2 regions of the Bradyrhizobium genomosp. III genome follow, and region 2 is predicted to be linked to the other one. Evidence: predicted binding sites of a transcription regulator. Region 2 holds the regulator's gene; the other holds the start of a gene.
The links. The regulator PhoB, encoded in region 2, activates phosphate uptake and scavenging genes when phosphate is short. The targets are predictions, from matches to a motif close to TGTCATNNANCTGTCAT.
Positions count from the first base shown of each region.

Region 1: ugpB (sn-glycerol-3-phosphate ABC transporter substrate-binding protein UgpB) is a predicted target of PhoB. The motif match lies at 1,235-1,251, and genes of this name have one in related genera.

Region 1 is NZ_AJQF01000472.1:2,116-5,522, forward strand. It holds gene ugpB (sn-glycerol-3-phosphate ABC transporter substrate-binding protein UgpB) at 1-1,182, opposite strand, end outside; gene IC66_RS0137185 (CaiB/BaiF CoA transferase family protein) at 1,400-2,620, opposite strand; gene IC66_RS0137190 (organic hydroperoxide resistance protein) at 2,809-3,234, opposite strand; gene IC66_RS0137195 (MarR family winged helix-turn-helix transcriptional regulator) at 3,390-3,407, shown strand, end outside.
Region 2 is NZ_AJQF01000056.1:17,895-21,301, forward strand. It holds gene pstB (phosphate ABC transporter ATP-binding protein PstB) at 1-298, shown strand, start outside; gene phoU (phosphate signaling complex protein PhoU) at 310-1,026, shown strand; gene phoB (phosphate regulon transcriptional regulator PhoB) at 1,049-1,756, shown strand; gene IC66_RS0105320 (GcrA family cell cycle regulator) at 1,986-2,498, opposite strand; gene IC66_RS0105325 (aspartate aminotransferase family protein) at 2,954-3,407, shown strand, end outside.

The DNA.
Region 1 (3,407 bases), on a different contig from region 2:
AACCATGTTGCCGAGGCGCAGACCGCGCGAGTTCTCGGTCGGCTCCTTGTTGGTCAGCTCCAGCAGCGGGGTCTCGAGATAGGGCTGGTCCTTGTAGAAGCCCTCGGCCTTGGCTTTCTCATAGGCCGCCTTGGTGATCGGCAGATAGCCCGAGGCCTTGTGGATGTAGACCTGGCGATCGGTGTCGGAGAGGAAGGTCAGGAATTTTGCGACGCCCTTGTATTCGTCGGCCGGCTTGCCGCCCATGACCCAGAGCGAAGCGCCGCCGATGATCGAGTTCTGCGGCGCGCCCTTTGCCTCCGGATAATACGGCATCGGCACCGCGGTGAAGTTGAACTTGGCCTGGGCCTTGACGTTGCCGAAGAAGGCCGACGAGGTCAGGTAGATCGGGCATTCGCCCGAGGTGAAGCGGCCTTCGCCGGTGTTGGTACGGCCGGCATAGTCGTAGACCTTGGTCTTCTGGAGCTCGACCAGGTTTTCGAGATGCTTGACCTGGAGCGGCCCGTTGAACTCGAGCTTGGTGTCGAAGCCGTCGAGGCCGTTGGCCTTGCTGGCGAGCGGGACGTTGTGCCAGGCGGAGAGCTGCTCGAGATTGACCCAGGTGACCCAGGAGCCGGAGAAGCCGCAGGTGTCATGACCGGCAGCCTTCAGCTTCTTGGCGGCCTCGAACGTCTCGGGCCAGGTCTTCGGGATCGCGACATTGGCCTTCTTCAGCTCGTCGAGATTGACCCACATCACGGTGGACGACGAGTTGAAGGGGAACGACAGCATCTCGCCCTTCGAGGTCGAGTAGTAGCCGGTGATGGCGGGCAGGTAGATCTTGGGATCGAACTTCTCGCCGGCCTCGGCCATCAGCTTGTAGACGGGCTTCACCGCGCCGGTCGCAGCCATCATGGTGGCGGTGCCGACCTCGAACACCTGCATGATGTGCGGCGCGTTGCCGGCACGAAACGCCGCGATGCCCGCGTTCATGGTGTCGGCGTAATTGCCCTTGTAGGTCGGAACGACCTTGAAGTCGCTCTGCGACGTGTTGAAGTCGTTGGCGAGCTTGACGATGACGTCGTTGTTGGCGCCGGTCATCGCGTGCCACCACTGGATTTCCGTCACGGCCAGCGCCGGCGACGCCGTCATGCCAACCGTGAGTGCAAATGCGGCAGCCACCCCAAAGTGTCGAAGAGCCATCAAGTAAACCTCCCTTGGCCGTCAAAAGAAGCGCTTGCGCTAGCAGCGCCATATGACGTTCACATGACTGTGTAAGCGGCCGAAACGAAAGCGGCAAGCGCTGGAAAAGGGAAGACGGCAAATAGGCGAAGACGGAGCGGCAGCCGCATTGGTTCGCGGTGCACTATCGTGCCCGCGCCGCACTGCGGCATCATTCGTCGGACGGAGGTGGTGGCCTCTACCGCTTGCGCTCGGGGCCGCAGACGGTGCCCTTCTCGACCATCGCGTCGATCTCGGCCTTGGAGTAGCCAAACTCGCCCAGCACCTCCTGGGAGTGCTGGCTGAATTTCGGCGGCAGCCGGCGCAGGCTCGGCTTGCTGCGGTCGAGCCGGATCGGCGAGGCGACGCCCTTGTACCAGTCCTTCTCGATAATATCGCCGCGCGCGATCGTGTGCGGGTTGGTCAACGCCTGGTCGATCTTCTGCACGGGCCCGGCGGGCAGGCCCGCGGCGAGCAGGCGATTGCACAGCGGCTCGGCCTCGTGCTGGCTGAACACGGCAGCAAGCTCGGCGCGCAGCGCCTCGCGATTGGCGATGCGGTCCTTGTTGCGGGCAAAGCGCGGATCGGTGCCGAGCTCGGGCTTGCCGATCTCCTTGGCGAGCTTGCGGAAGGTGCCGTCATTGCCGACACCGATGAAGATGTCGTCGGTCTTGGTCGGGAAGATCGCGTAAGGCACGAGGTTGGGATGCTCGTTGCCGGTGAGGCTCGGCGGCTTGCCATGCATGAAATAATTCGCGGTGTGCGGATGCATGATGGCAAGGCCGGTCTCGTACAGCGTCGTCTCCAGGAATTGGCCCTTGCCGGAACGCTGCCGCTCCGACAGCGCCATCAGGATGCCGATCGCCGCATAAAGTCCGGTGGTGATGTCGACCAAGGGCACGCCGATCCGCGTCGGTCCGCTCTCGGGCGAGCCGGTCGCGGCGATCATGCCGGTCATGGCCTGGATGATGGCGTCATAGCCGGGATTGCCGCCGCGCGGGCCGTCGGCGCCGAAGCCGCAGATCCGGCAATGCACGAGGCGCGGGAATTTCTTGCTGAGCACGTCGTTGCCGATGCCCCATTTCTCCAGCGTGCCCGGCTTGAAATTCTCGATCAGGACGTCGGCGGTCTCCAGCATCTTGAGCAGCACGATGCGGCCGCCCTCGGAGGCGAGGTCGAGGCCGATCGAGCGCTTGTTGCGGTTGATTCCGACGAAATAGGCCGCGTCCTCCTCGTGGAAGGGAGGGCCCCATTCGCGCACCTCGTCGCCCGCGGGCGGCTCGACCTTGATCACGTCGGCGCCGTGGTCGGCGAGGATCTGGGTGCAGTAGGGACCGCCGAGCACGCGCGTGAGATCGATGACGCGCAATCCGCTCATTGCGCCCAATGCGGCTTCAGAACTGGCGGCTTCAGAACTCATGCCTTCGCTTCCCCTGTGTCGATATTTGGCCACAGGCCTAGCGAGGTTCGCACAAGCCAGCAATGGCCTGTTGCGTAGGGGCGTATGCACTGCCGGCCGCATGCCGCGGCATGGCAAATCAGGATTGGCAGATCAGCGGAAGCGGCCGGCCCGAGGGGGATCCCGGGCCAGCCAATCCGCACTTTCGATCAGACGACCGTCAGGCGAACGTCGACATTGCCGCGCGTGGCATTGGAGTACGGGCACACCTGGTGCGCCTTCTCGACCAGCGCCTCGGCTTCCGCGCGGGCGAGGCCCGGCAGCGAGACGGCGAGATCGATGTCGAGACCGAAGCCGCCCTCGGAGCGCGGGCCGATGCCGACGGTCGAGGTCACGGAGGCATCGGCCGGAACCTTCGGCCCACCCTGCGACGAGACGAACTTCATCGCGCCGATGAAGCAGGCCGCATAGCCGGCCGCGAACAGCTGCTCGGGATTGTTGCCGGCGCCGCCGCCGCCCCCGAGCTCCTTCGGCGTGGTGAGCTTGACGTCGAGCGCGCCGTCGAGGGTTGCAGCATGGCCATCACGGCCGCCGGTGGCCTTGGCGCTGGCCTTGTAGAGGACGTTCACGGACATTGTCGTCTCCTCGGGTCTTCCGGTTGGGGTGTGCTCTGTATCGCAAACAATTAGATTGTGGGCAATTGAAATTAGCGCGGCTCACATTTAATTGTTCGCAATTGAATGTGCCGCCCGCCGGCCCCAGAATGGGAGGAAATCCCGTGAGATTCTCCATGCCCCGGAAGCTATCG
Region 2 (3,407 bases):
GCAGCGCCTGTGCATCGCCCGCACCGTCGCGGTGCGGCCCGAGGTGATTCTGTTCGACGAGCCCTGCTCGGCGCTCGATCCGATCTCGACCGCCAAGGTCGAGGAGCTGATCCAGGAGCTGTCCGAGAACTACACGATCGCGATCGTCACGCACAACATGCAGCAGGCGGCGCGCGTCTCCGACAAGACCGCCTTCATGTATCTCGGCGAGCTGATCGAGTTCGACGACACCAGCAAGATCTTCACGTCGCCGAGCGACCGGCGCACGCAGGATTACATCACCGGCCGGTTCGGCTGAGGAGACGCGACATGGGTACTGAACATACCGCAAAAGCTTTCGACACCGACCTCCAGGAGCTCACCCGCCTGGTCGCCGAGATGGGCGGCATCGCCGAACGCATGATCGTCGATTCCGTCGGCGCGCTGATCCGCCGCGACGTCGCGCTCGGCCAGCGCGTCGTCACCATCGATGCCGAGCTCGACGCGCTGCAGAAGCGCATCGAGGAACGCGCGGTGCTCACCATCGCCCGCCGCCAGCCGATGGCGGTGGATTTGCGCGAGATCGTCGGCGCCATGCGCGTTGCGACCGACCTCGAGCGCATCGGCGACCTCGCCAAGAACATGGGCAAGCGCGTCGCCGCGCTGGAGACCGACTTCCATCCGCTGAAACTGTTCCGCGGCCTGGAGCACATGACCGACCTCGTGCAGCAGCAGGTCAAGTCGGTGCTGGACGCCTATGCCGCACATGATCTGCCGGCGGCGATGGCGGTGTGGAAGGGCGACGAGGAAGTCGACGCGATCTGCACCTCGCTGTTCCGCGAGCTCCTCACCTACATGATGGAGGATCCGCGCAACATCTCGTTCTGCATCCATCTGATGTTCTGCGCCAAGAACATCGAGCGGATCGGCGACCACGCCACCAACATCGCCGAGACCGTGTTCTACATGATCGAAGGCCAGGCGATCACCGACAAGCGGCCGAAGGGCGACATGACCACCTTCGCCACGACGGTCCCGAATACCTGAAGACTCAAGGAGCGACGACCCGATGGGCGCACGCATTATGGTGGTTGAGGACGAGGAAGCTCTCACCGAGCTGCTTCGCTACAACCTCGAAGGCGACGGCTATGACGTCGAGACGGTGATGCGCGGCGACGACGCCGACACCCGCCTCAAGGAGCACATCCCGGACCTGATCGTGCTCGACTGGATGCTGCCGGGCCTGTCGGGCATCGAGCTGTGCCGGCGGCTGCGGACCCGTTCCGACACCAAGCAGCTGCCGATCATCATGCTCACCGCGCGCGGCGAGGAGAGCGAGCGGGTGCGGGGACTTGCGACCGGCGCCGACGACTACATCGTCAAGCCGTTCTCGGTGCCGGAGCTTTTGGCGCGCGTGAAGGGCCTGCTTCGCCGCGCCAGTCCTGAGCGACTCGCGACAGTGCTGGCCTATGGCGACATCGAGCTCGACCGCGACAAGCGTCGCGTGGCGCGCTCGGGCCGGCCGATCGATCTCGGTCCGACCGAATATCGCCTGCTGGAGTTCTTCCTGGAGCATCCGGGCCGCGTGTTCTCGCGCGAGCAGCTGCTCGACAGCGTCTGGGGCCGCGACATCTACATCGACGAGCGCACCGTCGACGTCCATATCGGCCGCCTGCGCAAGCTGCTCAATCTCGGCCGCGAGCAGGACCCGATCCGCACCGTCCGCGGCGCCGGCTACGCGCTCGACGATCGGTTCGCGAAGGCGGAGCAGACGTAAGGTTTGCAGGCGTTGGGGTTTGGTGGGCTGCCGCCACATTCTCCGGTGTCGTCCCTGCGAAAGCAGGGACCCATAACCACAGGCAGTGGTTTGGCGAAGACTCGGAGTGACCATCTCGCGCAACAACAGCGCCCTGTGGTTATGGATCCCCGCGTTCGCGGGGATGACACCGAGTTGGTTGAGGCGCCGTCGTGTGACGGCTGCCGTCTTTGCGATCAGCTAAATCCGCTCACCGCGGACCCGGCTTTGCCGGGGCACGCCGGCGATCCGCCGCCGGCTGATACGCCACGCGCGAGTGCTGGGCGCAGTAGGGCAGGCCGGACAGCGCCCTGCCGCCGCAGAAGAAGAAATCCGGGCTGGAGGGATCGCCGACCGGCCAATGGCAGGTGGCCTCGTTCAGCTCGAGCAGCGACAGCCGCTGGCTCATTGGCACCACGTTGTCGTAGGTGACCGGTTCGGCCTCCACCTCGACCTCGAAGGCCTGCGCCAGCGCGGTGTTGCCGCGCGCAATGGGGCGGGTCACCCGCATCATGTGCTGCGCGGGACGCGCCTTGCGCGGCCGGGGCGCTGCCGATGAAGGGCTCTTGGCACGGCCGGACAGACCGAGCCTGTGCACTTTGCCGATCACGGCATTGCGGGTCACATTGCCGAGTTCAGCTGCGATCTGGCTGGCCGAAAGTCCGGCCTCCCAGAGCTTTTTCAGCTGCTCGACGCGATCGTCGGACCAGGTCAAAACCGTCATTGCACCCTTTCCCTCGCTACGCGCCGCCATCCTGGGGCCTCGCAGCGATTGCCTAAGCCTTCAAAAACCCGTGCCGTCAGAATCCCTTAAGGCTCGCCGGGCGCGTGACTGACGCCCGAACGTTTACGCCGGTACAAGAGGACTCTTGGGATCAGAACCGCTGCACGAGATGTCGTATCTGACAATCCAAACGCTACAATATGGCGTGACTCCCGCGCAAGAGTCCGCCGACTCGCTTCCACATGTTCCGTGGTGAAAACCCGCAAAATCGGCACCGCAAGACTACGGATTCAGCGTTTCGCGAGGCTTTCCGGGCGGCATTGACACCCGTCTTGCCAGGCATAAGATAGTCGCGCGTGCCGCCCTTAAAAGGCGGCACGTTTCGTTTTCCGGGCCGGTCGATGGTGCGTTGCGCAATGCACGCGTCACACCGTCCGCAACATTCAAGTGACATCATGACTAACAGCGCAGCGCCGCATTTGCTCCCCGTTTTCGCCAGAGCCGACCTCGGCTTCGAGCGCGGCGAAGGCTGCTGGCTGATCGCGACCAATGGCGATCGCTATCTCGATTTCACCTCGGGCGTGGCTGTGAATGCGCTCGGCCATTGCCACCCGCATCTGATCAAGGCGCTGCAGGAGCAGGCGACGAAGCTCTGGCACATGTCGAACCTGTTCCAGAGCCCGGATGGCGAGAAGCTCGCCAACCGGCTCTGCAACGAGAGCTTTGCCGACTTCGTGTTCTTCTGCAATTCGGGCGCCGAAGCGCTGGAGGGTGTGATCAAGCTGGTCCGCCATCATCACTTCTCCAAGGGTCATCCGGAACGTTATCGCATCATCACCTTCGAAGGCGCCTTTCACGGCCGTACGCTGGCGACGCTCGCCGCGACCGGATCTGCAAAATATCTCGAAG